DNA from 2 places in the Pseudarthrobacter sp. MM222 genome. Region 1 is predicted to be linked to the other one. Evidence: riboswitches for the same ligand, from Rfam matches in the RefSeq annotation. Region 1 holds a riboswitch; the other holds the start of a gene.
The links. Region 1 has a riboswitch for S-adenosylmethionine ahead of OM977_RS18415 (DUF1737 domain-containing protein). Riboswitches for the same ligand answer to the same signal wherever they lie in the genome.

Region 1 (14,407 bases):
ACGACTGCGCTGATCGACCGGTTGCACGGCTCCGGCCACGTCGTCCGGGAACGCCAGGGGACGGACCGCCGTCAGGTGCAGTTGCGGATGACGCCGAAGGCGTACCGCGACGGCGGCGCCATGTTCCTCCCGCTCGCCCGCCAGATGGGAGCGGCCATGGCAGAGTTCACTCCCGAGGAACTCGAGATCGCCACCCGGTTCCTGACCTCGATGATTGAGGCAACGATCAGGGCCGGGCGGGAGGCGGCGGCAGCACCGCCGTCGGACGCTGCCGCCGTTTGAGCCCGCCAGGCGGTAGCGTTTCATTATGAGTGCACAGCAGCCGGACGATGTGTATAGCCACGGCCACCACGAATCGGTGGTCCGCGCCCACGCCTCACGGACGGCGGAGAACTCCGCTGCGTTCGTGGTCCCATACCTTACGCCCGGCGTATCGGTCCTCGACGTCGGCTGCGGGCCCGGCAGCATCACCTGCGATTTTGCGGCCTTGGTCGCTCCCGGCCAGGTCACCGGGCTGGACCGTTCCCCCGACGTCATCACCCATGCCACTGCTCTCGCCGCGGAGCGCGGTGTGACCAATGTGGAATTCGCGGCCGGCAATATCTACGATCTGGACTTTGAGGATGAGACGTTCGACGTCGTCCACGCGCACCAGGTGCTGCAGCACCTCACCGATCCGGTGGCCGCACTGCGGGAAATGCGCCGGGTGGCCCGGCCGGGCGGAATCGTCGCGGTCCGCGATGCGGACTTCCACGGCATGAGCTGGTATCCGGCCATCCCGGAGCTCGATGAGTGGATGGAGCTTTACCAGCGGATCGCCCGCCGGAACGGTGCGGAGCCCGACGCAGGCCGCCGCTTGGTCTCCTGGGCGCAGTCCGCCGGGTTCACCGACGTCGCACCAACCAGCAGCAACTGGTTGTACGCCACAGGCCAGCAGCGGCGGTGGCAGGCCCGCGTGTGGGGTGAGCGGGTGCTGCACTCGGCCTTCGCGGACCAAGCCCTCGAGTACGGCTTCGCCACGGCCGCCGAACTGGCCCGGATCTCCGCGGGCTGGCACCGTTGGGGCTCCACCGACGACGGCTGGTTCCTCATCCCCAACGGCGAGGTCATCGCCCGCGCCTGAAAGAGCCACAAATTTGCCGAAACAGGCCGGAAAGGACGCGACATTCCGGCCGTCCCCGGCGAACGGGCGGCGTCCGTAGGCACGCCACTGAGCCAGGCCGAAACCTCGGCCCGGTTCTCGGGTCCCAGCAAAAGGAGTACCACTATGGCAAAGATAAACAAGACCACAGCGGCCATCATGCTCGTCGCGGTCCCGCGGTCTTGACGACAGCCAGCCATCTGGGACGGCCGCCCGCAAGTTTTCGGCAGCCGTTCCGTCCGTCCGGTTCTGCGGATAGGGTGCACTAGAGACCCCGGGTAAGGAGAACCGCATGCGCAAATTGACGGCCGGACTTTTCTGCTCTGTGGACGGCGTGGTTGAAGACCCGTTCCTGTGGCAATTCGACAGCTTCGACGAAGAGCTGGGCGCCGGAATGGGCGAGATGATGGGCCGGATCGACACCGCGCTCCTGGGCCGCGTCGGGTACCAGCAGTGGGCAGAGTACTGGCCGAAGGCCGAGAGCGACGGCGACTTCGCGGGGTTCATCAATCCGCTGCCGAAGTTTGTCGCGTCCCGGACCCTGGCCGGAGAGCTCGAGTGGCAGAATTCGCGTCTGATCCAGGGCCCGCTGGAGGACTTCGTAGCGGGCCTGAAGAACGGCGACGGCGGCGAAATAGGGATCTTCAGCAGCATTTCGCTGGTCCACCAGATGCTGTTCGCCGGGCTGCTCGACACCTTGATGCTGATTGTCCATCCCGTGATCGCGGGCAGTGGGCGGCGGCTGTTCAACGACGGCGATCCCCTCACCCGGCTGGAGCTGCAGTCATCCCAGCAGACCAGCAAAGGCAACATGATTCTCAGCTACAGCCGTCGCGGCGAGTGACTCCCGTCATCCAATCAAGTCCGCCACTGCCGGGACCGTAAACTTGACTGGTGCAACCCTCCCTTTGGCTGGCCCTCGCCAGCGCCGGCGTCCTGATCAGCTTCACTCCCGGAGCAGGCGCCATCAACACGATGAGCAACTCACTGAACTCGGGATTTCGTCGGTCGATCTGGGGCATCCTCGGCCAGCAGGCCGCCCTGATCGTGCACATCCTGATTGTGGCCCTGGGCGTCGGGGTGCTCGTGACCAGCTCGCCGACGGCCTTCAACGTCATCCGCTATGCCGGCGCCGCCTACCTCGTGTACCTCGGTATCCGGCAGTTCCTGCAGAAACCGGATCTGGATCAGGAGAAGGCCGCAGCCCTGCGCGACGAGCCCGCCCTCTCCATGTTCCGCCGGGGGCTGTGGGTCAATCTGCTCAATCCCAAAGCCATCGTGTTTTTCCTGGCCTTCATGCCGCAGTTCATCCGCGCAGAGCAGCCGCTGCTCCCGCAATATGTGGTCCTTTCCGCCACCGTCGTAGTGATCGACGTCCTCGTCATGTGGCTCTTTTTCGCCGCAGCAGCCACGACCTTCCAGCGGTTCACCCGCGACGCCCGCGGTCAGATGGTCCTCAACCGGACTTTTGGTGCCTTGTTCGTTGCGGTCGGTGTTCTGCTGGCCCTGCTCCACTGAATCCGCCCGAGGGGTCGGGCCTCGACGCCTCCCCGCCAGCGTCCCCAGCGGCTGCCCGCCTCGCCTCCTCTAAATGACAAACGTGACACCGTAAATGACACCCTTGTAACATCGCCGTAATTGCCGCTAGCCAAGAAGTGCCCGGATCGTTCATGCTTAGCAGCATGACCTCATTGTCGAGCCAGTACCGGATCATCGCGGTCTGCACCGGAAACATCTGCCGGTCCCCGATGGCCGCGCTGATGCTCGCGGAGGTTTTCGCCGCGGAGGGGCTAGCCGCGGCCGCAGTGGACTCGGCCGGAACGACAGCCTATGAGGTAGGCCGGCCGATCGATCCCCGCGCAGCCCGGGCGCTGCTGGCCCATGGCATTTCATCAAACCGCCACCTCGCCCGGGAATGGCGGTCCGAATGGTTTCAGAGCTACCAGCTGATCCTGGCCCTGGACGTAGACCACTACGGCTGGCTGCGGCAGGCGGCACCGGACCAAGCGTCGCTGTCCAAGATCCGGATGCTGCGCAGCTTCGATCCGGCAGTAGCGGGCAAGGACCTCCTGGACCAGGGCATCGAGGACCCCTGGTACGGCGGACACACGGACTTCGAGACGACCTGGAACCTGATCCATGCCGCCTTGCCCGGCATCGTTGAGCACGTCCGCGCCCAGCTGGCCCACCAGGGCCCGCTGCAAGGGCAGCGTCCCGAACAGCGGGTACGCTCTATTTCATGACCCCCGCACCCGTGATCATTGCCATCGACGGCCGGTCCGGCGCAGGAAAAACCACCCTGGCAATCGAACTCGCCGCGCGGCTGCGGGAGCATCACAAGGTCTCGCTCTTCCATCTGGAGGATATCTATCCTGGCTGGAACGGCCTCGCGGCAGGCATAGAACGCTACGTCTCCACGGTCCTGCAGCCGCTGCAGCACGGCAACCCTGCCGAATGGGTCAGCTGGGACTGGAACCGCCACTACGACGGCGAAACCCGCACCACCCAGCCCGCCGAAATTGTCCTGGTGGAAGGCGTGGGCGCAGCGGCCGAAGCCGCCCGCCCGTTCCTGACCGCCGTGATCTGGGCGGACTCTCCGGAACAGGACCGCCGCAGCCGGGCAATGCAGCGTGACGGTGCCAGCTACGAACCCTACTGGGATCAGTGGGCCGCCCAGGAGCAGGAATGGCTGGCCGCGGATGACGTCCCGGCCCACGCCGACGTCCGGGTGGTCAACCTCGCGGACGGTGCCGCCCCGGCGGAGGTGCTGGAATCCCTCCAGTACCTGCCCGCGCTGGCCCCGGTGCTCATGCCGGAACTCGCGGCCCGCCGCGGGCTGCAGCTCCGGACGGAACGGATCGACGCGGCGCCGGACGCCGTCGTGCTGTTCGAGCGACTTTTCGGCCGCTCTGCCAACGCAGTATGGCTGGACTCCTCCCTCCCGCCGGAATCACGGGATGCGCCCGGTGCACGTCGCATGGACCCGGACGGCGCAGACCCCCACGGCGCGGCCGAAAGGAGCCGGTTCAGCATCCTGGCGGACGACGGCGGCCGGTTCGGCCAGACGGTCCGGCACAGCTCGGGCGAAACCACCGTTAGCGTCGGAAACGCCACTGTCCGAACCGAGGGACCATTTTTCCGCTGGCTCGACGGCGCCTGGGGGCGCAATGCGCTCCGCGCCCCCGAGGGCTACCCGGGCGAGTTCGCGCTGGGCTGGCTGGGTTATCTCGGCTACGAACTCAAACGCGAGACCGGCGGAAGCGACGTTCCCTCGGATACCCCCGACGCCTGCCTGCTTTTCGCCGGACGTGCCGTCGTGCTGGACCATCTGGAGCGCACGGTGTGGCTTCTCGCCCTGGACACCGCCGACACCGAGGAGTGGCTGGCCGCGGCCCGGTTGGCCGTGGCTCAGTCCGGGGCCCAGTCCCGGTCGCAAACCGGGGCGGTGCCTGCGCAGGCCGGCCGAGCTGCCGCCGTCGAACGGCCTGCCGGGCCGGACTTCACCGCGCGGGACTCGGAACTCGCCTACAAGACCAAGATCGCCGACGCGCAGTACCAGATCACCGAAGGCAACAGCTACGAGGTCTGCCTCACCACGGCCCTGACGGCGCGCGTCCCGGCCGGCGGCCTGGACCCCTGGCAGGCGTACCAAGCGCTCCGGCGGCGCAATCCGGCGCCGTTCGCCAGCTACCTGCGTTTCGGAGAACTCAGCGTGGCCAGCACTTCGCCGGAGCGCTTCCTGCGGATTTCGGCCGACGGCGGCATGCGGGCCGAGCCGATCAAGGGCACCCGGCGACGGGACACTGACCCTTTACGGGACGCGGCGCTGAGGCAGGAACTGGAAGCCTCAGCAAAGGACCGCGCCGAAAACATCATGATCGTGGACCTACTGCGCAATGACCTGAGCCATTTCGCTGTACCCGGATCCGTGTCCGTCAGCCGGCTCTGCACGATTGAAAGCTACGCCACCGTCCACCAGATGGTCAGCACCATCGATGCGCGGCTTCGGCCCGGACTGCCGCGGGCGGAAGCCGTGGCGGCCTGCTTCCCGGCGGGGTCGATGACGGGCGCGCCGAAGGTCAGCACCATGGCCATCCTGGACCGGCTGGAAGGCGCCGCCCGGGGCGTGTACTCGGGGGCGATCGGCTACTTCTCGCTGAACGGCGCCACCGACCTCGCCGTGGCGATCCGTACCCTCGTGATTCATGAATCCGCCGACGGGGTCGGCGGAACCCGGCTGAGTCTCGGCGTCGGCGGCGCGATCACGGCGGATTCCTCTCCGGAGGAGGAATACGAGGAGATCCGGACAAAGGCGTTTGGTGTGCTCTCCGCGGTCGGCGCCGAATTCCCGGCCGGACGGGCCGGCGATTCCTAACGGCGAGTTACTGCAGCGTCGCCGTCAGCCGTGCCACGTTGTCCACGTATTTGACCAGCATCGGACGCTTCATCCAGTCCTCGAGGACCAGCTCGTGCGAGATGTCACGGTATGTGTCCTCCACCGCGCGGAGCCTCTGGACGATATCCTCGCCCAGCAGCATCACCGAGACCTCCAGGTTCAGCGAGAAGGAGCGCATGTCCATGTTGCTCGAGCCCAGCACCGCTACTTCGTCGTCGATCGTGAAGTGCTTCGCATGCAGCACGAACGGGGCCTTGTAAAGGTAGATCCGCACCCCGGCCTCCAAAAGGGCCTCGTAGTACGACTGCTGGGCATGGTGGACCAGGAACTGGTCGCCTTTTTCCGAGACGAACAATTCGACGTCGACGCCCCGCTGTGCCGCCGTCGTCACTGCGTAGAGCAACGAGTCGTCGGGAACGAAATACGGACTGCAGATCGAGACCTTATGCTGCGCCGAATAAATCAGCGTATTGAAGAGCCGCAGGTTGTTCTCGGTGATGAAGCCGGGACCGCTGGGAACCACCTGGGCGGTGATGTCGCCGGCGTGCAGCTCGGGCCGGTGCCCCAGCTGGTGCTCGAGCGACTCGTCGGTTTCGTTGAGCCAGTCGGTGGCGAAAACCACATTGAGGGTGGTGACGATCGGGCCGCGCAGGCAGGCCATCAGCTCCACCCACTCGCGGCCCACCTTGCGGTGCCGCGGGTTGTTATAGGAGGGCTCGATAAGGTTCTGCGAACCGGTGAAGGCGACCTCGCCGTCGATCACCATGATCTTGCGATGGTTGCGCAGGTCAGGACGGCGCCACTGCCCGCGCGCCGGCCGCAGCGGCAGCATGGGCCGCCAGCTGATCTTGCTGGCCTTGAGCCGGGCGATGAGTTTGCTATAGCCCTTGATCCGCAACGTGCCGAGGTGGTCGAACAGGACGCGGACTTCGACGCCGCGCTCGGCGGCGTCCTCCAGGGCGGTGAGCAGTTCGTCGGTCACATGGTCCGTGCTCATGATGTAGAACTCCGCGTTGACGAAGTCCTTGGCCTCGCGGACGGCCGCCGCCATCGCTCTGATGGAATCCGGGTAACCCGGCAACAGCTCCACCTTGTTGCCGTCCACCATCGGGAGCGAGCCCAGGGTCTTGTTCAGCTCCGCGGCGGAAGCCACCCACTCCGGCCCGTCGTAATGGCTCTCCAGGCTGGCCAGTTCCAGTGTCCCTTCCCGGACGCGCATGTTCACGGCTTCCTGCTGGGCGCGGCGCTTGCGGGAAAGGCGGAAGTTCCCGAAGAGCAGGAACAGCACCAGGCCCACGGCGGGGACGAAGAAGATGCCCAGCAGCCACGCCATGGCGGTGGTGGGACGGCGGTTTCCTGGGATGATGCCGAGGGCCAGCACCCGGATCGCAAAGTCGATGAAGGTCAGGATGAGGACCGCCCAGGACGGGAGCGTTCCCACCAGCGGAAATGGCCACAGCACAGGCGAACCCCTCATGTTCCAGACCCGCGGAGCATTTCCGGAACGGGCAATCTTCAAATCCTATCGCGGCCCGCGCCGCACTAAGCTGAAACCATGACTTCTGCCTCTGTTGCCGGCCCCGCCGCTGTGCTGGTGTTTCTGGACCCCGAGCTTGAAGGCGGCCGGGTCGCTGACGCGTCCAAGCCGCAGTTGATGGCCACCGACCAGGGCGCGACCCGCGGCGACGGCGTGTTCGAGTCGCTGCTTGCCGTCGGCGGCCGGCCCCGCAAGCTCCAGGCCCATCTGGACCGGCTGGCCGGCTCCGCGCGGGTTCTGGAGCTCGACATTCCGGCGGAGGACCAATGGCGGCGTGCCATTGAGACAGCGATCCGCGAGTTCCGGGGCCCGCAGGCTCCGGACACGGCGGAGGCCCCTGCCCCGGCCGACGAGCTGGTGGTGAAACTCCTCGTGACGCGCGGGGTGGAAGGCGAGGGCAGGCCCACCTGCTGGGTGCAGGCCTCCGCGCCCGGCGCCGCCGGCCGCCGCCAGCGCGAGACCGGGATCGACGTCCTGCTTCTGGACCGCGGCTACGACAGTGAGATCGGCGAGCGCGCACCGTGGCTGCTGCTCGGCGCCAAGACCCTCTCCTACGCAGTCAACATGGCCGCGCTGCGCTACGCCCACCATCAGGGCGCGGACGATGTCATCTTCATCTCGGCGGACGGGCGTGTCCTTGAGGGTCCGACGTCGACAGTCCTGCTGGCGCACCTGGAAACGTCCGACGACGGCCAGGGCGGCGTCCGCACGATCCGCCGGCTCATCACACCCCAGCTGGACAGCGGAATTCTGCCCGGAACCTCCCAGGGCGCCTTGTTCACCGCGGCCAAGGCGGCTGGCTGGGAGCTGGGCTACGGGCCGCTGGAGCCGAAGGACCTGCTTGACGCCGACGCCGTGTGGCTCATCTCAAGCATCAGGCTGCTGGCCCCGGTCAACCATATTGACGGCAAGGAGATCGGCACTCCGGAGCTGCGGAAGCAGCTTACGGCAGAGTTGAATGCGCTCTACGCCACCATCGAGTAGCCGGCTCCCGGCGCACTCAGGCCCAGGCCTCCCGGAGCGCCCGCCAGGCGTCGTCGTCCCGGGCCGCGCCGGAACTCACTGACGCAGGGAGGCTTTGCTTGCCCCGGCGCCCAGCCGGGCGTCCAGCCGGGCGCCGGACGTGCCGCGCCAGCCCGGCGAGCAAGAGCAAGGCCGTGAATATGGAATAAACCGGGACGAGCGCCGCGAGCCACTGGTGGCGCAGCACAAATCCCGTCCACAGGGTGCCGGTCATGCAGCCGTGGGCCGTCAGCAGGTGCAGCGCCCGGCGGGAGCGCAGCCGCCAGAGGTCCCGCAGAGTCGACGGACACGCGGCCTGGATCCCGGCCCGCGGCGCGAAGGCGACACGGTAGCCGGCTGCACGCACGCGCCAGGCAAGCTCCAGCTCCGAGCCTGCCTCGCCCTCCCGGAACGGCCCGATCTCGGCCAGGACTTTGCTGGGGAACGCCTCGAGGCGGCCGGGAAGGACCGGGAGTCCCCCGACGGCGGCCAATGCCCGCCGGGTTATGGCGGTGCCAAGAGAACTGATCGAAGCCAGCAGCCCGCCCGGGCCTAGTTGGTTCCAGCGGGCCGGCCAGTCGTCGCCATAGACGGCCCCGGTGCGCCGGTCCTCAAAGCCCTGAAGCATGCGGTCGACGGTGGACCGGGAAAAGGTCGCATCAGCGTCGACAAACATCAGGATGTCGCCCGCCGCGTGCCGGGCGCCCAGATTCCGGGCAGCTGCCTCTCCTCCACCGGGCTGCCGCAGGACTTTGATCCGGGGATCCCCCGCTGCCCAGGAGGCCATCAGTTCCGCAGTGCCGTCCGTGGAGCCGTCGTCGACGAGGACGACCTCATACCGGGCGTACCGGGTTCGTGCGATGGACCGGAGGCAATTGTCGATGACGGTGCCCGCATTGCAGGCCGGAACAACGATCGACACGCTTGGCCATTCATCCCACAGGGTCGGAGCTCCCTGGCGCCGGCGGCTGGCTGCACGCAGTTCCAAGCCCAAGGCCAACGGCAGCGCAAGCAGCTGGACGAGGCCAAAGACAGCGATCGGCAGGCCCGTGATGAGCAGCAGGAAAAGCGGCGTGCCGGGGTCCATTACGTCAGACCACGGCATAGGCGAAGGCCCCGCTGCCCTGCCGGAACGAGGCGGGGTTGAAAGACGGGAGATTGAAGGAAGCCAGGACGGCATCGAGCAGTTCCGGTGCGGATTCGCTGCTGGCGCCGAAGCGGGCGTTTACGTCCAGTACTACCGGGGTCCCGTCGTCCCGGCGTCGGACCGTCAGCTCAACGGGGCCCGTCAGTCCCAGCGAACGGACGGCGGCCATCCCAAGGTTGCCGACGTCCATTGCCTCTCCGGCCTCGGCCCTGCGGACGGATCCCGGCGCCGTTACCGGGTTTCCCCCTGCCGATGCTGTCCGTTCTGTCACGATCACGAACGGAGCGGTTCCGTTGTGGGCGGGGGTGCCAAAGACCATGGACAGATATTCCGTACCGGGAATGTATTCCTGGAGAACTTGGCCGTCGGGCAGCGCTGCCCAGTCGACGTGCCGGCTACCGTCGATGAAGATCACGGAATCACTGCCGCGAAAAACCCTCGGCTTGACCACCACGGGGCCGTCCAGCGCCGCCATGGCATCGTCGGCGTCGGCGAAATCACCGGGAACGCCGAAGCGCGGAACCGGGACGCCGGCCGAACGGAGCTGCCAGGCAGTGAAGAGCTTGTCGTTGGCCAGTGCCACGGGTCCAGGGTCCCCGATGATGACGCGGACGTCCCGTCCGAAACCGGCGCGGGCGGCCGAGAGGTGAGTAAGTTCCGCCCTGGCCGTCGGAATGACGAGATTGATGCCCTCGCGGGCGACGAGGCGCCGCAGCACCGGGACCATTTCCGGATCGGTGGCCGGGGGTACGCGGACGGCGGTGAAGCCCGCTCCGGCCGGCAGTTCGCGGACGTCGGCTCCGAGGAATGGGATGTCTCTGGACTTCAACTGCACGGCTAGCGCGCGGCCGGCACGTCCGCCGGCACCGGTGATCAGGACGCGGGGTTTCACGGTTTCTCCATTCAATTCTGAGACGGCATCCGGGGCGTGTCATAACCCTGCGCGACACCCCTCATGAGCGGCGGCTTGCACCCTGAGGCCGCCGGGGTGCGGCAGCCTCGTTACAAGTAAAAGCGAGCGCCCTATCACAAGGCCCGAGTAGCCGATACTCGGAACTGGCTCAGGCGCCCACGTTGGGCGCACTCGCGATACGCGAATTCGGCTCCCGGCTACCCAGAGGGTCCGCTCGAGGCGCGCTTGCACCGCGAAGAATGGGCATGTCCCGCGCTGGTCCCGCTCCGCCGCAGAGCATGCCCCGCGGCCGCGCCTAAGGAAGGACATAGTGGCTATATGTCCTTCCCTCCCGCCCAAGAGAGGGCATGTCCCGCGCTGGTCCCGCTCCACCGCAGAGCATGCCCCGCGGCCGCGCCTAAGGATGGACATAGTGGCTACAGGTCCATCCCTGCCGCCCAAGGGAGGGCATGTCCCGCGCTGGTCCCGCTCGGCCGAAGGGCATGTCCACCGGTCGGCGCGGACACCCCGGACGGACACCGGCTGCATCGCTGCGCGCCGGCGTCCGGGCCGGGTGGAGGCACGCGCCGGTTACGGAACATGACGACGACGGCGGTGCGCCCGGGCGCAGCAGGTGTTACGTTTTTGGAGAGTAATGAGAACCGGCGCCAAGCCCTGACTGGCCGGTCGGCAACCCTCCCTCTTCGCGGCGGGGTGCCTCAGGTGAATACTCGGCATATCGACCATTCGAGCTGCAAGCGTGAAAGAAGGAGCCCCGTCGTGCCCGACGCTTCCGCCCCCGCTGTCCCGGAGACAGCAACTGCCCCCTCCCCGGCCGTTCCCGGCGCCGCGGAAAGACTGGCCTACCGCCTCTTCACCGGACCCGACGACCGCTCCTTCTGTGAGCGCGTTTCCACCGCACTGGCCGAGGGATACGTGCTGCACGGCAGCCCGTCCGCCACATTCAACGGCAGCACCGTCATTGTGGCCCAGGCCGTTGTGCTGCCGGCCGCGATTGCCAGTGCGGACGCCGCCGTCGCCGATGCGGTGGAAGGCCTCGAAATCGACGGTTTCGGCTACGAAGAGACCATCGGGGGCCACGCGTGAGCTACGCCGGAGACCTCAGCCCCCAGGAGGCGTGGGAGAAGCTCGAAGCAGGCGCCATCCTGGTTGACGTCCGCACGGAGTCCGAGTGGGCCCACATCGGCATCCCGGACACCAAAGGCACGGAGAACGATCCGCTGTTCATCCAGTGGAACCTGACCGGAGGCATCCCCAATTCGCACTTCATTGAACAGCTGAAGCAGCAGGCCCCGGAGGCCGACGGGACCGAACTCGTGTTCCTCTGCCGTTCCGGTGTCCGCTCCATCGCCGCCGCGAACGCCGCCACGGAGGCCGGCTTCGTCTCCTACAACGTCCTTGAGGGCTTCGAAGGCGCCCCGGACCAGTACGGCGAACGGAGCGTCAACGGCTGGAAGAACCGCGGCCTGCCCACCAACCTCGGGAAGAACTAAGTGACTTTCAATCCCGACGCCGCCGCCTGGAGCGCTGAAACCCAGGCTGTCCGCGGCGGTCTCGACCGTACCGGCTTCCAGGAAACCACCGAGCCGATCTTCCTCAACTCGGGCTTCGTCTACGAATCCGCAGCCGCCGCCGAGCGGGCCTTCACCGGCGAGGACGAGCGGTTCGTGTACTCCCGGTACGGCAACCCGTCGGTCGCGACCTTCCAGGAACGGCTCCGTCTGCTTGAAGGCACCGAGGCGTGCTTTGCGACGGCGTCCGGCATGTCCGCCGTGTTCACCGCGCTCGGCGCCTTGCTCGGCGCCGGCGACCGTGTGGTCGCTGCGCGCTCTTTGTTCGGTTCCTGCTTTGTAATCCTCAATGAGATCCTGCCGCGCTGGGGCGTGGAGACCGTTTTCGTCGACGGGCCGGATCTGGAACAGTGGCGTTCGGCGTTGTCGGAGCCGACGACGGCGGTCTTCTTCGAGTCGCCGTCGAACCCGATGCAGGAGATCGTGGACATCGCGGCCGTGAGCGAGCTGGCGCACGCCGCGGGCGCGACCGTCGTCGTCGACAACGTCTTTGCCACTCCGCTGCTGCAGCGCTGCGGGGATCTCGGCGCCGACGTGGTGGTGTACTCCGGCACGAAGCACATCGACGGCCAGGGACGGGTGCTCGGCGGCGCGATCCTCGGCACCAAGGAGTTCATTGACGGTCCGGTCAAGCAGCTCATGCGGCACACCGGCCCGGCGCTTTCGGCCTTCAACGCCTGGGTGCTCACAAAGGGCCTGGAGACCATGGCCTTGAGAGTGAACCACTCCTCGGCATCGGCGCTGCGGCTGGCCGAATGGCTCGAGGTGCAACCCGCAGTGAAAGCGGTGTTGTACCCGCTGCTGCCGTCCCACCCGCAGTACGAGCTGGCGGCGAAGCAGATGAAGGCCGGCGGCACCGTGCTGACGTTGGAGCTGTCGCCTTCCCCGGGGCGCTCCGCCAAGGAGGCAGCGTTCGCGCTGCTGGATGCGCTTCGGATCATCGACATCTCCAACAACCTGGGCGATGCCAAGTCCCTCATCACCCATCCGGCCACGACGACGCACCGCGCCATGGGTCCGGAGGGCCGCGCGGCGATTGGTCTCAGCGACGGGGTGGTGCGGCTCTCCGTGGGCCTGGAAGACGTCGACGACCTGATCCGCGACCTCGGCCAAGCGCTCAAGCAGGTCTAGGGCGTCTTCCCGTCCGCGGGATGACAGTTCGCGGCAGTGTTTGCACGCGGAACTGCCGCGAACTGTCATCTCGGCGGCGGCTTCGCGCTCAGACCCGGCGGACCCGCCGCAGCGACGGCTGGTGGGTGCGGTGCGAGGGTTCCGTGCCCTGCGTGGTCACCTGGACGGCGCGGTCGACGACGGCCACAAGCCCGCCGTGTTTGAACGGCTGGCGCTGCAGCTGGGACCCGGTCCCCTCCGCGACGATCCGCGCGATCCCCTCGCGGACCAGTTCGAGCTCGCCCTGCTCGGCCAGCACCGGGGCCAGATAGTCCACGAACGCTTGGACCACCTGGGCAGCGGGGGTCGGCAGGAACGTTCCGAAGTCCAGCAGCTGGCCGCGAAGCCCGCAGTTGCTGGCCTGCCAGGCGGCCATCCGGAGCAACAACGTCGGCACCGGGGCCGGCTCCACACCGTCGGCCCACTCCCGGCCGGCGGACTCGACCAGGGCGCGCACCAGCACGGCAATCAGCCCCGCGTCCTCGGCCCGGAGGCAGACGTCGGCGACCCGGACCTCCACCGTGGGGTGGTGCCGGCACAGCCGGGCGTCGAAGTAGATCATCCCCTCGTCCAGCAGCACACCGCTCTCCACCAGCCGGGTCACGACCCGCCGGTAGACGGGCAGGCTGCCGAAGATCATCGTGGGACCCGAGCCAGGCCAGCGGTTCCAGGCCTGTGTACGGTAGCTCTCAAACCCGGTCTCCGCACCGTTCCAGTACGGGGAATTGGCGCTGAGGGCTATCAGTACGGCCAGCTTGTCGCGGATCCGGTCCATCACCGCCACACCCTCCTCGGCGGACTCCACGAAGGTGTGCACGTGGAAGCCGCAGGTGAGCTGGTTCCGGACCGTGAGCCCGAAGCGTTCCTGCATCGTGACATAACGCGGCGAGGGCGTGGTGTGCGTTGCAGAGCCGCGGGGCGACGTGGCCAGCGCCGCGACGCGGGCGCCGTGCGCCCGGGCGGCCTGATCCGCGAGGGAGCGGCCCTGCCGGAGCTGCCGGAGCAACTCGGTGTAGTCCAGACAGGGCGGCGTCTGGGTTTCGATCTGCTCCAGCTTGAGTTCAAAGCTGAAACCGGCGTCCTCGTGGACCGGCCGCTGAGTTGCGACCACCCGCCCGGTTTCCGGCGCCGGCGGGAGCAGGCCGGGCAGGATGACGTCCGCCAAGGCCAGCGGCATCCCCGTTTCCGGGTCCACGATCAAGAGTTCTTCCTCGACACCAAAGGTGCGCATGAATCTATTGTGCGTCAGGACCTGCGGAAACGCGCTACCCCCGAACGGGGTCTCTCCGCGCCCGCGGAGCGACCCTTGCGGAGCCCCTCGGCACGGGTCCGGAGAACCGCCACTTCCAGGATCGTCTCAGTCCTGGAAGTACTCGATCTTGGCGCCAATAGTGTTGAGCCGCTCGGCCAGATCCTCGTAGCCGCGCTCGATCACGTAGATGTTGCGCAGCTCCGAGACGCCTCGGGCGGCGAGCATCGCGAGCAGCAGGCAGGCTGCGGGGCGGAGTGCCGGTGGGCAGCCCACTTCGG
Region 2 (14,407 bases), 1.7 Mb from region 1:
AGCGAGGCCTCGTGGACGACGCCGGCGGCGACCGGAATGGCCACGCCGTCCACGACGTCCTCGGCCACGATGCAGCGGCGCCACGGCGAGTTGCCCGAGGGCGCCAGGGTGCCGCGGAACTGTCCGGCCTGGACGGTTTCGGGGTCGCCCCAGATTTCCAGCAGGGCAAGGTCATCGCCCTCGCGCCACTCGCGGTATTCGACGGCCATGGTCAGGCGCCGATCAACCGGGCGGCGAGGTAGCCTTCCACCTTGTCCAGGGAGACGCGCTCCTGGCTCATGGTGTCGCGTTCGCGGATGGTCACGGCCTGGTCGTCGAGCGTTTCGAAGTCCACCGTGATGCAGAACGGGGTGCCGATCTCGTCCTGGCGGCGGTAGCGGCGGCCGATGGCGCCGGCGTCGTCGAACTCGATGTTCCAGTTCTTGCGCAGCTGGGCGGCGAGGTCCTTGGCCTTCGGCGAAAGGTCCTCGTTGCGGCTCAGCGGCAGCACGGCTGCCTTGACCGGCGCCAGGCGCGGATCGAGCTTGAGCACGGTGCGGATGTCCACGCCGCCCTTGGCGTTGGGTGCCTCATCCTCGGTGTAGGCGTCGATCATGAAGGCCATGAAGGACCGTGTCAGGCCGGCGGCGGGTTCGATCACGTACGGCGTGTAGCGCTCGTTGGTGGCCTGGTTGAAGTAGCTGAGGTCGGTTCCGGAGGCCTTGGCGTGCGTGGAGAGGTCGAAGTCGGTGCGGTTGGCGATGCCTTCGAGCTCGCCCCACTCCGAGCCCTGGAAGCCGAAGCGGTATTCGATGTCGGTGGTGCCCTTGGAGTAGTGGCTGAGCTTGTCCAGCGGGTGTTCGAAGAACCGCAGGTTCTCGTCGCGGATGCCCAGGCCGGTGTACCAGGACATGCGCTCCTTCATCCAGTACTCGTGCCACTGCTCATCCGTGCCGGGCTCGACGAAGAACTCCATTTCCATCTGCTCGAACTCGCGGGTGCGGAAGATGAAGTTGCCCGGGGTGATCTCGTTGCGGAAGGACTTGCCGATCTGGCCGATGCCGAACGGCGGCTTCTTGCGGGAAGTGGTCAGCACGTTGCTGAAGTTGACGAAGATGCCCTGGGCGGTTTCCGGGCGCAGGTAGTGCAGGCCCTCGTCGCTGGCAACGGGTCCGAGGTAGGTCTTGAGCAGGCCGGAGAATTCCTGCGGCTCGGTCCATTCGCCGCGGGTGCCGCAGTTGGCGCAGGCGATGTCCTTGAGGCCGTTCTCGGCGGGGCGGCCCTTCTTCTCCTCGAATTCCTCCAGGAGGTGGTCCGCGCGGTAGCGCTTGTGGCAGGAGAGGCACTCGACCAGCGGGTCGGAGAAGACCTCGACGTGGCCGGAGGCTTCCCAGACCTGGCGGGGCAGGATGACGGAGGAGTCCAGTCCTACGACGTCTTCGCGGCCGCGGACCACCGACTGCCACCACTGGCGCTTGATGTTTTCCTTGAGCTCGGCGCCCAGGGGTCCGTAGTCCCAGGCAGAACGTGAGCCACCATAGATTTCACCGGCCTGGAATACGAAACCCCTGCGCTTGGCGAGGGAAATGATCTGGTCGAGGACGGATTTTGCTGCCATGGGAACTCCACTTTCTACAGGGCCGCTGGGTGCGGTCCGCGGTCTCAGCCCCGGAACCCCGGCTGGTTGCCGGACGGGGCACTAAAACGCAAAACAGTGCGCCAACGAAAAAGCACAGGTGTTTGCGTGCAGGAAGCTGCGCCTACCAGCCTACCGGGCCGCCGGGGTCAACGCTTCAGGGCCCCCTTTGGCCAGGGCAGGGTGGCCAGGATGATGGCGGCGAGGGTCAACATGGTTCCCAGCACCGTTGGCAGCGCCACCACGGTGCCGGGCGCGGGAAAGGCCAGGTCCAGCCCGAGCGAGCCGAGCAGCTGGCCGGAAATCATGCCGAGTCCGGTCACCAGCACGCCCAGGCTGCGCACCAGCAGGGCGCCCACGCCGATGAAGACGCAACCCATCGGCCCGCCGAGGTAATACCACCACTGCCCCGGCAGCGGATTGCCGGCGCCGGCCACCGCGAGCTTGACCAGCCAGGCAAGCCACAGCAGGGTCGTGCCGGAGACAAAGTTCACCAGGGTGGCGGTGATCGGGGTGCCGTAGTGGACCGTCGCCGTGCCGTTCATGGCCTGCTGGAAGCTCATCAGGAAGCCGGCGAGCACGGGCAGCAGCACGGGGGCGAGCAGCTGCAGGAGCTCCGGACCCGTTCCGCCGAGCCGCGGGGATACGGCCCAGGCGACGGCGGCGACGGTCAGGATGCTGCCCAGTACCCGGATGCCGGTGATCGGTTTCTTACCGGCCGGGCCGATCCCCATCCGGTCGACCAGCAGCCCGCTCAGCGTCTGGCCGGTCACGGCCGCCACGGTAAACAGGGCGACACCGAGCAGGCCGACGGTGAAGGACTGCGTGAACACGAAGAACGCTCCGATGCAGCCGGCGAGGACGTAGTACGGCGGGAACTCCCGGTTCCGGACGGCCGGCAGGATCCGCGCCAGGCCGGCCCGGCCTTTCGGCAGCAGCAGCGAGACCGCGGTGATCAGCAGCAGCCCCGTGGTGAAACTGACCACGGCCGCGGCGATGCCGTCCGCGAGCGCCACGCCCAGCGCGCCGTTGATCCTGCCCTGGACGGGGATGAGGAGGCCGGCCGCGACGGCCAGCGGCAGGCCGGCGACGAGGGGCAGTCGGGGGGCGTGGGTCATTGGTGTTCCCTTACGTCGGGCATCATTGCTTGTATGAGCAACCCGGAAATTGAAGAAATCCCCATCCGCGACGACATGATCCGGCTGGGTCAGCTGCTGAAGCTGGCAAACCTGGTCGAGGACGGCGTGGAGGCGGCGGAGCTGATCAAAGGCGGGCTCGTCAAGGTCAACGGTGAGATCGATGACCGCCGCGGCCGTCAACTCCACCACGGTGACACGGTGACCGTGAATCGCCGTACCGTCCGGATCAGCACCCCCGCGGGCGCCTAGGGTCCCGGCGCCTGGTGGCCGGGCCCCTGGCGCCCTACTTGTTCAGCACCTCGTGGGTGAGGAACTCGGAGACATGGCCAACTTCCTGCTGGTTGATGCCATGCCACATTCCGGTGTAGAGCACCTTGGTCAGCTTGACGTGCTTCCGCACCCAGCCCATGGTGAAGTCGATCTTGTCCGGCGTGATCACCGGATCCTGCTGGTCGCGGCCCCAGAACATCGGCACGGTCCCGTCGAGTTCGGCGTCCCGGAAGCTCGGGTCCGAATTGGCGTCGACGGCAAATCCGGACAGCCCGACGACGGCGGCGAAGTCCGCGGGACGCTGCCGCAGCAGCGTGGTCGCCATGGCCATGCCCATCGAGAAGCCCAGCAGCGTCACCGAGGGGTGGTTGGCCTTGACGGAGTCGATCCAGTCCAGCGCATACCCGGAAGCGGTTTTGACGGCGTCGAGCGAATATTCGATGGAGGCCGTCAGCGGGAACCAGGTGAAGCCGGGGCCGGAGACGAGGGGGGCGCGCACGGAGGCCACCGCGAAGTCCCGGGGAAGCATGTCCGCCAGGCTGAGCAGGTCCTGTTCGTTGGCCCCGTAGCCGTGCAGCAGGACGAGCAGCGGCTTGCCGGCGCGCTCCTCCTCGGGCTGGGACCACAGGACAACGGGCGCGGGAAAGGCAGCGGCTTGAGTCATGGGTCCATTCTTGCAGTTCGTTCCTCCCTTTACCTGCCAGTAACAAGCAACGGTGGCGTAGCTTTGCGGGAAGAGTGCAGGATATGAAGGTGAGCGAATCCGAGGGCATGGACAATCCATCAGATGACACGGTCAGCCACCCGTGGAGCCGGTACGTGGCCATGGGTGACTCCTTTACCGAGGGCATCGGCGATCCCGAACCGGAGAGCCCGGGCGGACACCGGGGCTGGGCGGACCGCGTGGCTGAGGAACTGAGCCGCGGCCACGAAGGCTTTGCCTACGCCAACCTGGCCGTCCGTGGCCGGCTCCTGCAGCAGATCGTCGACCAGCAGCTGGCCCACTGCCTGTCCCTCCGGCCGGACCTCGTCACCCTGTCCGCCGGCGGGAACGACCTGATCCGGCCCGGCGGCGATCCGGACGCGCTGGCGGAGAAGCTGGACTCGGTAGTGCAGATCCTGAGCCTGGCCGGCGCCACGGTGGTCCTCTTCAACGGCCCGGACACGGGCTCTTCCGTGCTGGGGCGGATCCGCAGCAAGGTGGCCATCTACAACGAGAACCTCCGCACCGTCGCCGCACGGCACGACGCCGTGATCGCGGACATGTGGTCCCTGCGGCAGCTGAACGATTCCCGGATGTGGGATCCGGACCGGCTGCATTTCTCGCCGCTGGGACACCACACGATCGCGGCCATGGTGCTCGATTCGCTGAATGTCCAGCACACCCTGGAGCCGCTGTCCCCCAAGCCGCTTCCGCCCCGCAGCTGGCGCGAAGCCCGCAGCGGGGACCTGGTCTGGGCCCGTGAACACTTTGTGCCGTGGGTGGTCCGGCGCCTGCGGCACCGGTCATCCGGCGACGGCATCACCGCCAAGCGCCCCCTGCCGGGCCCGGTCTTCGGTCCCGGGGTGCCGCTGGGCTCGGGCGAAGGCCCGCCCGGCGCCCAGGAACCGGTGCGGTCCTGACCGCCTGAGGCTGCGGCTGGCAACGATGGACGCCGACGACGTCGTGCGGCTGCGGCTCCGCGGGCAGCAGCTGCGCGAGCCGTTCGCCGCGACGGCGGAGGAAGCGCTGCAGAACCTGCTCGCGGTGCAGGCCCAGGAGTTCGCGTACGCGCGCTGGACGCTGGCACAGCGCACCGCTGGCGGCTCCGCCGCCGGGGTCGAAGAGGCGGTGTCCGAGGGCACCATCCTGCGCACCCACATCCTGCGGCCCACCTGGCACTTCGTGCACCGGCACGATCTGCGCTGGCTCCTGGCCCTCTCTGGCCCCCGCGTGCATCAGGCCAACGCCGCGACGTACCGCCGGACCGGAGTCGACGCCGCCAACGCGGCCAGGAGCAGCGACGTCCTGGCCGGCGCAGTGGCGGGCGGCGCGCACAAAACGCGGGAGCAGCTCGCGGCTGCACTCCGCAGGGCCGGTTTCGGCGCTGAAGGCCTGGAACTCGCCTACCGGATCATGTTTGCCGAGGCCAGCGGCGTCCTGGTCAGCGGTTCCCCCGTGCGCAGCGCCGGCGGCGCGCTGAAGCAAACATATGCGCTCTTTGACGAACGGGTCCCCGCCGCACCGGCCGGCCTGATGGAGCGGCCGCGGGCGCTCGCGGAGCTGGCCCGCCGTTACTTCACCAGCCGCGGCCCGGCGACCGAGAAGGACTGCGCCGACTGGTCCCGACTGACACTGTCGGACGTTCGGACCGGGCTGCAGCTCGCCCGGGAGATGGCGCCCGAAGCACTCGCAACGGCAATGATCGACGGCGTCGCCTGCTGCTTCAGCGGCCGTGCGGACGCCGGGGGCGTGAACCGGCCGGGTCGCCTTGACCTGATCCAGTGTTACGACGAATACGTGATGGGATATTCGAAGACGCGGCACTTCCTCGGCGGCCCGGTACCGTTGGTGCCAGTTGCCGGCGGGCCCCTGCATCTGGTCCTGCGGAACGGCCGGCTCGCCGGGGTGTGGCGGCACAACATCGTCCGGGGACGGTGCGAACTCGACGTCCGGCTGGACTCCAACCACCATCCCGGTGACGAGCACGAGCTCAGCCGGCTGGTCGCGGCCTACGGCGGCTTCCTGGGGATACCGGCTGTCCGGCTGTAACGCCCTGCGCGGAACGCGGGTGGTCCGGGACCGGTCCGGGCTTAAGCTGGGAGGACACCTTCTGAAAGGCGCCGTACCGTGAACAATTTGTTCTTCTGGCTCATCGTTCTGTCCTTCCTGGTCCCGATGGCGTTGCGCCTGTACCGGAAATCCATGCGCGGCAGGAACCAGAACCAGGGCACGCCCGGCGGGTTCCTGGGGAAGTTCGGTCAAATCCCCGGAGACAACTCCGGCAATGACCCCGGCCAGCAGAACAAGCAGCCCCGGGACGGCTTCACCCAGCGGGACTATTACGGTGGCTTCGGCCAACTGGGTGCCCCGCAACAGCCCATGCCGCCGGCGAATCAGCCGTACCCGGGCGAACAGTTCCCCGGCCAGCCCTACCCCGGACAGCCCCTCTACCCGCAGCAGGGCTATCAGTCCCCCGTCCCCTACGAGGACAGCCCGGAGTACCCGGCCAACCGGCCCCAGCCCGGCCAGCAGCAGCCCGGCCCGCCGGTGCCCCCGCCGCCGTCCGCCCCGCAGGGCTTCCGCGCGCGGAAACTGGCGGAACTGGACCAGCGGTACAGCGACGGTGAACTGACCATGGAGGATTACATGGCCCAGCGGGCGGAGATCATGAAGGGCTAGCCTCAGTCGACCTGCGGGAAGCCGAGGTCGATCACCGAAGTGGACGGGTCCGGCCAGCGGGTGGTGACAACCTTGCCGCGGGTGTAGAAGCGGATGCTCTCCGGGCCATACATGTGCGTGTCGCCGAAGAGCGAGTTCTTCCAGCCGCCGAAGGAGAAGGTACCCACCGGCACCGGGATCGGCACGTTGACGCCCACCATGCCCGCCTCGACGTCGAACTCGAACTGCCGGGCCGCGCCGCCGTCGCGGGTGAAGATCGCCACGCCGTTGCCGAACTCGTTGTCGTTGACGAGCCGGACCGCGTCAGCGTAGGTATCGGCGCGGACCACCGAGAGCACGGGACCGAAGATCTCGTCGTCGTAGACCTTCATGCCCGGCTTGACGTGGTCGATCAGGCTGACGCCGATGAAGAAGCCGTTGGAGTCGAACTCCTGGTCCCGGCCGTCCACCACCACGGTGGCGCCTTCGCTGGCGGCGCCGGCGACGTACGAGGCCACCTTGTCGCGGTGCTCGGCCGTGATGAGCGGACCCATCTGCGAGGCCGGGTCGGTGCCAGGGCCGATCTTCAGCGTCGCCATCCGGGTGGTGATGGCGTCCACGAGTTCGTCGGCGATGTTGCCGACGGCGACGAGCACGCTGACCGCCATGCAGCGCTCCCCCGCGGACCCATAGGCGGCGGAGACGGCGGCGTCGGCGGCCATGTTCAGGTCCGCATCGGGCAGGACCACCATGTGGTTCTTGGCTCCGCCGAGGGCCTGCACGCGCTTGCCGTGGTCGGCGGCGCGCTTGTAGATGGACTGGGCGATCGGCGTCGAGCCGACGAAGCTGATGGCCTTGACGTCCGGGTGCTCCAGGAGCACGTCCACGGCTTCCTTGTCCCCGTGCACCACGTTGAGCACACCGGCCGGCAGGCCGGCTTCGGCAAAGACCTGGGCGATGAAGATGGCGGAGGAGGGGTCCTTTTCACTGGGCTTGAGCAGCACGGTGTTGCCGCAGGCCAGGGCGCTGCCGATCATCCACAACGGCACCATGGCCGGGAAGTTGAACGGCGTGATGCAGGCGACGACGCCGACCGGCTGGCGGACCGAGTGGACGTCGACGCCGCCGGCGACCTGCTCGGAGCGTTCGCCCTTGAGCATGTGGGACAGGCCGGTGGCGAACTCGATGTTCTCCAGGCCGCGGGTGATCTCGCCCTCGGCGTCGGAGAGGACCTTGCCGTGTTCGCTGGTCAGCAGGGCCGCCAGTTCGGGGCGGCGCTGCAGCAGCAGTTCGCGGACCTTGAAGAAGATGTTGGTGCGCTTGGCCAGGCTCGTGGCGCGCCACGCCGGCAGGGCGGCGCGGGCGGCCTGGATGGCCTCCTCGACGCGGGCGGCCGAGGCCAGGGCGACCTCTTTTTCCTGCTCGCCGGTGGCCGGATTGAAGACCGGGCCGAAGCGGTCGGCGTCGGAAATCAGGGCGCCGTTGATGAAGTGCGGAATACGTTCCATGGGGTGGGTCTCTTTCGTGTGGTGCAGGTGGTGAGCGTGCTGGGGAGGCTACTTGGCGGACTCGAGGGAGCCGTCGATGAGTTTGATGATCATCGAGCAGTCCTTGCCGGATTCGCCGGAGTCGATGAGGCGCTGGAACAGCTGCTGGACGTGCTCGCCGATCTCCAGCGGAGTGCCGGTGTCACGGGCGGCGCTGATGGCCAGTCCGATGTCCTTGTTGGCCAGCTCCGTGGTGAAGGTCGGGGCAAAGTCGTTGTTGGATGCGGCGGTCGGCACGACGCCGGCCACCGGGTACCAGGTGCGCAGGGCCCAGCTGTCGCCGGAGGACACGGAGGCGATGTCCCAGAAAACCTGCTTGTCGAGTCCGAGGCGGTCCGCCAGGACGGCACCCTCCGCGGTCGAGGCCAGGTTGATGAAGAGCATGAGGTTGTTGCAGATCTTCGCGGCCTGGCCGGTGGTGGCGCCGCCGGTCGGGATGATGTTCGCCGCCATTGGACGGATGTATTCGGTGGCCTCGGCGACGGCGCCTGCCTCGCCGCCGATCATGAAGGTCAGGGTGGCGGCCTTCGCTCCGCTCATGCCGCCGGATACCGGAGCATCGACGAAGCGGAAGCCTGCGGCAGCCGCGGCGTCGTGCAGCGCCTGGGCCGAGGCGATATCAATCGTGGAGGAGTCCACCAGGAGCGTGCGGGTGTCCGCGTGGGCCAGGACGCCGTCCTCGCCGAGGTACACGGCGCGGGCGTGCTCGCCCTTGGGCAGCATCGTGAAGACGACGTCGGCGCCCTGGACGGCCGCGGCGATGCTGCCGGCAGGCTTGACGCCGCCGGCTTCGGCAGCGGCGAGGGCCTCGGCGTTGAGGTCGAAGCCCCGGACCTCATGCCCGGCCTTCGCCAGATTCACCGACATGGACCCGCCCATGTTCCCCAGTCCGATCCAAGCGATTACTGCCATGGCATAAGCTCCTTTGCTTTGCTGCTGTTGCTTTGCGCAGTGCGCGCCATCCGGCCTCGGCGCCGGATGTTTCCGTGTCCAGCATCACATCCTGTTACAGTGCAATCAAGGCAAAAAACTACAGATGGCATGTGCATGGATGCACATGAGCCAGCGGAGGAGAATTTCGTGGACGCTAGGCGGCTTCCGAGCCCCGATGACCTGCTGATCCTTTTGACCGTCGCACGGCTGGGCCGGTTCAATGCGGTCGCGGAAACCCTGGGCACCACTCACACCACCATCTCCCGGCGCATCCTCGCCCTGGACAAGCAGCTCGGCGGGCGCACCCTGGAGCGGAGCCCGCACGGCTGGGAGCTGACAGAGCTCGGCAGCCAGGCGGTTGCCGCGGCGGAAGCCATCGAGGGGACGCTGGGGGCGCTGTCCAGCACCATCGCCCGGACCGGGGATCTGCTGGCGGGCCTGGTCCGGATCGCGACGCCCGACGGCTTCGGCGCGGCCTTCGTCGCTCCGGCGCTCGTGCGCCTGCAGCAGGACCACCCGCTGCTCAACGTGGAGATGCTCAGCGCCACCCGCAAGGCCAGCCAGAACCGCTCGGGAGTGGACCTTGAAGTGGTGGTGGGGAACCTGGACGTGACCAACGCGCAAACCATTTTCCTGAGCAACTACTTTCTGAGGCTCTACGCCAGCCCGCAGTATGCCAGGGAGCGCGGTCTGCCGCTCACGCTCGACGACGTCCGGCAGCACGGTTTTGTCTCCTACGTTGAGTCTTCGCTCCAGGTCGCGGAACTCGGCCACCGCTCGACCCAGCTCCCGGTGCCGCGCTCCAGTTTCCAGGCCACCAGCATCTTCGCCCAGCTCGAGGCCGTCCGGCGCGGCGCGGGCATCGGGCTGCTGCCGAATTTCCTGGTGGTGGGGAACCCGGACTTCCTGCCGGTCCTGCCCGACGACTTCCAGCGCCAGCTTCCCATCTGGGCGGTGGCTCGCTCGGAGTCGCTGCGCTCCGCCCCTGTGCAGGCCGTGATCGAGGCGGTCCGGATCGAGATCAGCGAACGCCAGGCAGTGCTGGCCGGCTGAGGAGCACGGACGAAATCTGCCGCCAAACACGCAAGAGCCCCTGTCCCCGCGGAGCAGGGACAGGGGCTGTTGCGGTTACTTCTTAGCGGTTACTTCTTGCCTGATATTTTTGCCCGTTATTTCTTTCCGGAGGCCAGCAGGTCCGCGGTGCCCTGGGCATCGGCGGCGTCGACGTCGTGGAGCGAGATACCGCGGGTTTCCTTGAGGAAGAACACCGCGACGGCCGTGATGGCGCAGGCGATCAGCAGGTAGACGGCCACCGGGGTGGAGGACTTGTACTGGCTCAGCAGGGCGGTGGCGATGATCGGAGCCAGCGAGCCGGCCACGATCGAGGTCACCTGGTAGCCGAGCGAGACACCGGAGTAGCGCATCCGGGTCGGGAACATCTCGGCCATCAGCGCCGGCTGCCCGGCGTACATGAGCGAGTGGAACAGCAGGCCGATGGTGATGGCGGCCAGGATGATGAGGTCGTTCTTGGTGTCCATCATCGGGAAGGCGAAGAAGCCCCACGTTGCTCCGAGGAGCGCACCGGCCATGTACACCGGCTTGCGGCCAAGGCTATCGGAGAGCTTGCCGACCAGCGGAATGGCGCAGAAGTGGATGGCGTGAGCGACCAGCAGGAGCAGCAGGATCCGGGACGTGTCGGTCTGGACGATGATCTTCAGGTAGGTGATCGAGAAGGTCACCACGAGGTAGTAGAGGATGTTTTCTGCGAAGCGCAGGCCCATGGCGGTGAAGACGCCGCGGGGGTAGCGGCGGAAGACCTCGGCGACGCCGTAGCCCTTGTTCTCAACGACAACTTCCTTGCGGGCTTCCAGGAAGATCGGGGCGTCCTGGACCTTGGTGCGGATGTAGTAGCCGACGATCACGATCACGGCGGAGAGCCAGAACGCTACGCGCCAGCCCCAGCTGAGGAAGTCGGCCGAGGACAATGTGGAGGACAGGACGAACAGCACACCGGTCGCGAGCAGGTTGCCCATCGGAACGGCGGACTGCGGCCAGGAGGACCAGAACCCGCGGGACTTGCTCGGGCTGTGCTCGGCGACCAGGAGGACGGCGCCGCCCCATTCGCCGCCGACGGCGAAGCCCTGGACGAAGCGCAGGAAGACGAGCAGGGCCGGAGCCCAGTAGCCGATCTGCTGGAACGTCGGCAGGCAGCCCATCGCGAAGGTCGCGACGCCCACCAGGATGATGCTGAGCTGGAGGAGCTGCTTGCGCCCGAACTTGTCGCCGAAGTGGCCGAAGACGATGCCGCCGATGGGGCGGGCCACGAAGCCGACAGCGTACGTCACGAAGGCGGCAATGATGCCGTCCAGCTCCGTGCCGGAATTCGGGAAAAACAGCTTGCCGAAGACGAGGGTGGCGGCGGAGGCATAGAGGAAGAACTCATACCATTCCACGACGGTGCCGGCCATGGACGCCGTCACCACCTTCTTCAGGCCGGACGATTTGACGTCGGGCTCTTCCGGGCGCCTGGCGGCTGCGTTGTGCGTACTCATTTCGACTCCTTTGGTGTCGCCGTCGACACCCTATTGACCAGTGGGAGGAGGACGCCTGTGATTTGTGACACGCGGCATCATTCTCAATGAGTATGGGCGCTCCCGGCCTCCGTCTCAACGGCCATTAGTGCAGAGCGCGTCTGCAAAAACGCACAGGCAGTGGACGTTCGGGTCAAGACGATGCCCGTTTTTAGCGGACGGATCAGCCGAAGAAGTTTTCCCGGAGCTGTCCGCTGAGCTGGCCGATCTCGGTCAGGAAGCCGTCATGACCGATCGGCGCCTGGATCACGTGCACGTCCACGGTTCCGGGCAGGGCGTCCGCGAGGGCGCGGGACTGGGCCGGGAAATAGAGCCGGTCCGAGTCCACGGCTGCCACCAGGAATTCCGCCGTCGACGGCGCCAGGGCCTCCTCGAGCGCCCCGCGGCCGCGGCTGATGTCGTGGCTCATGAGGGCCTCGGTGATGGCGATGTAGCTGTTCGCGTCGAAACGCCGGACGAGTTTGTTGCCCTGGTGGTCCAGGTAGCTTTCCACCTGGTAGCGGCCCCGGCCGGCCAGCGACCCGGCCTGCAGCGGGGCCTCTGATTCCTGGGCATTCCGGCCGAAGCGTCCGTCCAGCTCGGCCGCGGAGCGGTAGGTAATGTGCGCGATGCGCCGCGCCAGGGCAAGGCCGGCCTCGGGTCCCGGGCCGCCGTAGTAGTCCCCGCCGTTGAAGCCGGGATCCTGGCGGATCGCGAGCGTCTGGGCCTGGGCGAAAGCGATCTGTTCGGCGGTGCTGCTGGCCCCGATGGAAATCACGGCGCAGCGCCGGACCCGTTCCGGGAAGGTCACGGCCCACTCCAGGGCTCGGGCGCCGCCGAGAGATCCGCCCAGGACCGCGTACCAGCTCCGGATGCCGAGGGCATCGGCGAGCCGGGCTTCGGCAGCCGTGGTGTCGCGCAGGGTCACCAGCGGGAAGCGGGAGCCCCAGGGCTTTCCGTCCGGAGCGGGCGTGGAGGGCCCAGTGGAGCCGTAGCAGCCGCCCAGGATGTTGATCGAGACCACGAAGTACCGCTCGGTGTCCACGGGGGCGCCGGGGCCGGCGAGCTGTTCCCACCAGCCGGGCTCTTCGCTGGCGCCGCGGGTGACGTGGGTGTCGCCGGTAAGCGCATGCTCGATCAGCACCGCATTGGAGCGGTCCGCGTTGAGCGTCCCCCAGGTTTCATAGGCAAGGGTGACATCGGGCAGCCGGGATCCGGACTCGAGGTCAAGGTCACCGATCGGGACGTATTGCACCGTCCCGTCAGGAACGCCAGGACCTGCCGGCGTTGCTGGGCCGGTGGCTGGCGGGGCGGCGGTGGTGCTTAGGGGTGCACCCTTGCGGGTGACGGCAATCGTCATGTGGGACCTCACTTCGCGCTTGCCCGCCGTCGGCAGACCGGCAGGCCAGGTCTTCACCCGGGGCACCCCGCCGCAAAAGGAGGGTTGCCGGCCAGCAAGCCGGGGCTGTCGCTGGCACTCATGACCTGCCTCGAGTCTACGAAACGGAGCGCCGTTGTGGCGAAGATTGTGACGGCTATGTGACTGCAGGCCGTGGTTTCCGGTGCCCCGGCGCGCGGCCGGGGCACCGGAAACTGGCGGATCAGTCGCCCTTGGCAGCGCGGAAGCCGGCGTCGAGGTCGGCGAGGATGTCGTCGATGTGCTCGAGTCCCACGGAAAGCCGTACCAGGCCCGGATGGACGCCGGCGATGGTCTGCTGTTCCGGCGACAGCTGGCTGTGGGTGGTGGAGGCCGGGTGGATGACCAGCGAGCGCACATCGCCGATGTTCGCCACGTGGGAGTGCAGCTCGAGGGCATCGACGAAGCGCTGGCCGGCCTCCGCTCCCCCGGCGACGATGAACGAGACCACGGCGCCGGTGCCTTTGGGCCCGTACTTGCGGCCGCGCTCATACCAGGGGCTGGACGGCAGCCCCGCGTAGGCGACCGATTCGACGTCGGCCCGGGCTTCGAGCCATTCGGCGACCTTGGTGGCGTTGGCAACGTGGCGTTCCACCCGCAGGCTCAGGGTCTCAATGCCCTGGGCGATGAGGAAGGCGTTGAACGGGGAGACGGCGGAGCCCAGGTCGCGCAGCAGCTGGACGCGCGCTTTGAGGATGTAGGAGAGGTTTGCGCCGAGCGCACCGTCCTTGCCGAGGTCACGTGCGTAGACGATGCCGTTGTAGGTGGGGTCCGGGGTGTTGAATCCCGGGAACCGCTCCGGCTCCGCCCCGAAGTCGAAGTTGCCGGAGTCAACGATGACGCCCGCGATCGCGGCGCCGTGGCCGCCGAGATACTTGGTGGCGGAGTGCACCACGATGTCCGCGCCCCATTCGATCGGGCGGATCAGGTAGGGCGTGGAGAGGGTGTTGTCCACGATCAGCGGCACGCCGGCCTCGTGGGCCACGGCAGAAACTCCCTCGATGTCCAGGACGTCCTGGCGCGGGTTGGAGACTACCTCGCCGAAGAACAGTTTGGTGTTGGGCCGGACCGCATCGCGCCACTGCTCCAGGTTGTCCGGATCCTGCACGAACGTCACGGAGATGCCGAATTTCTTCAGGGTATGCGCCAGCAGGTTGTAGGTTCCGCCGTACAGGCTGGGGCTGGCCACGACGTGGTCGCCGGCCTCCGCGATGTTCAGGATCGCGAAGGTCTCCGCAGCCTGGCCGGAGCTGAGCAGCAGCGCCCCAAGGCCGCCTTCCAGGCTCGCCACCCGCTGCTCCACGGCATCCTGCGTGGGATTGCCGATCCGGGTGTAGATCGGCGCAAGTTCGGCCAGCGCGAAGCGGTTGGCTGCGCTCTCGGCGCTGGGGAACACGAACGACGTCGTCTGGTAGATGGGCAGGGAACGGGCGCCGGTGGCGCTGTCCGGCTGTTGGCCGGCGTGGATCTGGCGGGTTTCAAAGGACCAGGCGTTGGACATTCGGAGCTCCTAGGGACCGGGCACAGGCCGCCCCGGAGGCCATCGGCCCGGGTC

Region 2: another riboswitch for S-adenosylmethionine. It lies ahead of metX (homoserine O-acetyltransferase MetX); the one in region 1 lies ahead of OM977_RS18415 (DUF1737 domain-containing protein).

What each region holds. Positions count from the first base shown of each region.
Region 1 covers NZ_OX352321.1:4,005,695-4,020,101, forward strand. Annotated here, with positions in the region: gene OM977_RS18365 (MarR family winged helix-turn-helix transcriptional regulator) at 1-282, shown strand, start outside; gene OM977_RS18370 (class I SAM-dependent methyltransferase) at 308-1,123, shown strand; gene OM977_RS18375 (dihydrofolate reductase family protein) at 1,434-1,985, shown strand; gene OM977_RS18380 (LysE family transporter) at 2,036-2,659, shown strand; gene OM977_RS18385 (low molecular weight protein-tyrosine-phosphatase) at 2,824-3,384, shown strand; gene pabB (aminodeoxychorismate synthase component I) at 3,381-5,516, shown strand; gene cls (cardiolipin synthase) at 5,524-6,999, opposite strand; gene OM977_RS18400 (aminodeoxychorismate lyase) at 7,093-8,058, shown strand; gene OM977_RS18405 (glycosyltransferase) at 8,075-9,163, opposite strand; gene OM977_RS18410 (ATP-grasp domain-containing protein) at 9,168-10,115, opposite strand; SAM riboswitch class IV at 10,767-10,882, shown strand; gene OM977_RS18415 (DUF1737 domain-containing protein) at 10,974-11,222, shown strand; gene OM977_RS18420 (rhodanese-like domain-containing protein) at 11,219-11,629, shown strand; gene OM977_RS18425 (O-succinylhomoserine sulfhydrylase) at 11,630-12,838, shown strand; gene OM977_RS18430 (glutamate--cysteine ligase 2) at 12,927-14,108, opposite strand; gene OM977_RS18435 (UDP-N-acetylglucosamine 1-carboxyvinyltransferase) at 14,235-14,407, opposite strand, start outside.
Region 2 covers NZ_OX352321.1:1,376,577-1,390,983, reverse strand. Annotated here, with positions in the region: gene OM977_RS06260 (GNAT family N-acetyltransferase) at 1-209, opposite strand, end outside; gene OM977_RS06255 (glycine--tRNA ligase) at 212-1,597, opposite strand; gene OM977_RS06250 (DMT family transporter) at 1,765-2,733, opposite strand; gene OM977_RS06245 (RNA-binding S4 domain-containing protein) at 2,767-3,003, shown strand; gene OM977_RS06240 (alpha/beta hydrolase) at 3,038-3,688, opposite strand; gene OM977_RS06235 (SGNH/GDSL hydrolase family protein) at 3,772-4,647, shown strand; gene OM977_RS06230 (winged helix DNA-binding domain-containing protein) at 4,673-5,776, shown strand; gene OM977_RS06225 (SHOCT domain-containing protein) at 5,855-6,406, shown strand; gene OM977_RS06220 (CoA-acylating methylmalonate-semialdehyde dehydrogenase) at 6,409-7,893, opposite strand; gene mmsB (3-hydroxyisobutyrate dehydrogenase) at 7,942-8,844, opposite strand; gene OM977_RS06210 (LysR family transcriptional regulator) at 8,980-9,918, shown strand; gene OM977_RS06205 (MFS transporter) at 10,035-11,417, opposite strand; gene metX (homoserine O-acetyltransferase MetX) at 11,620-12,795, opposite strand; SAM riboswitch class IV at 12,806-12,921, opposite strand; gene OM977_RS06195 (bifunctional o-acetylhomoserine/o-acetylserine sulfhydrylase) at 13,037-14,353, opposite strand.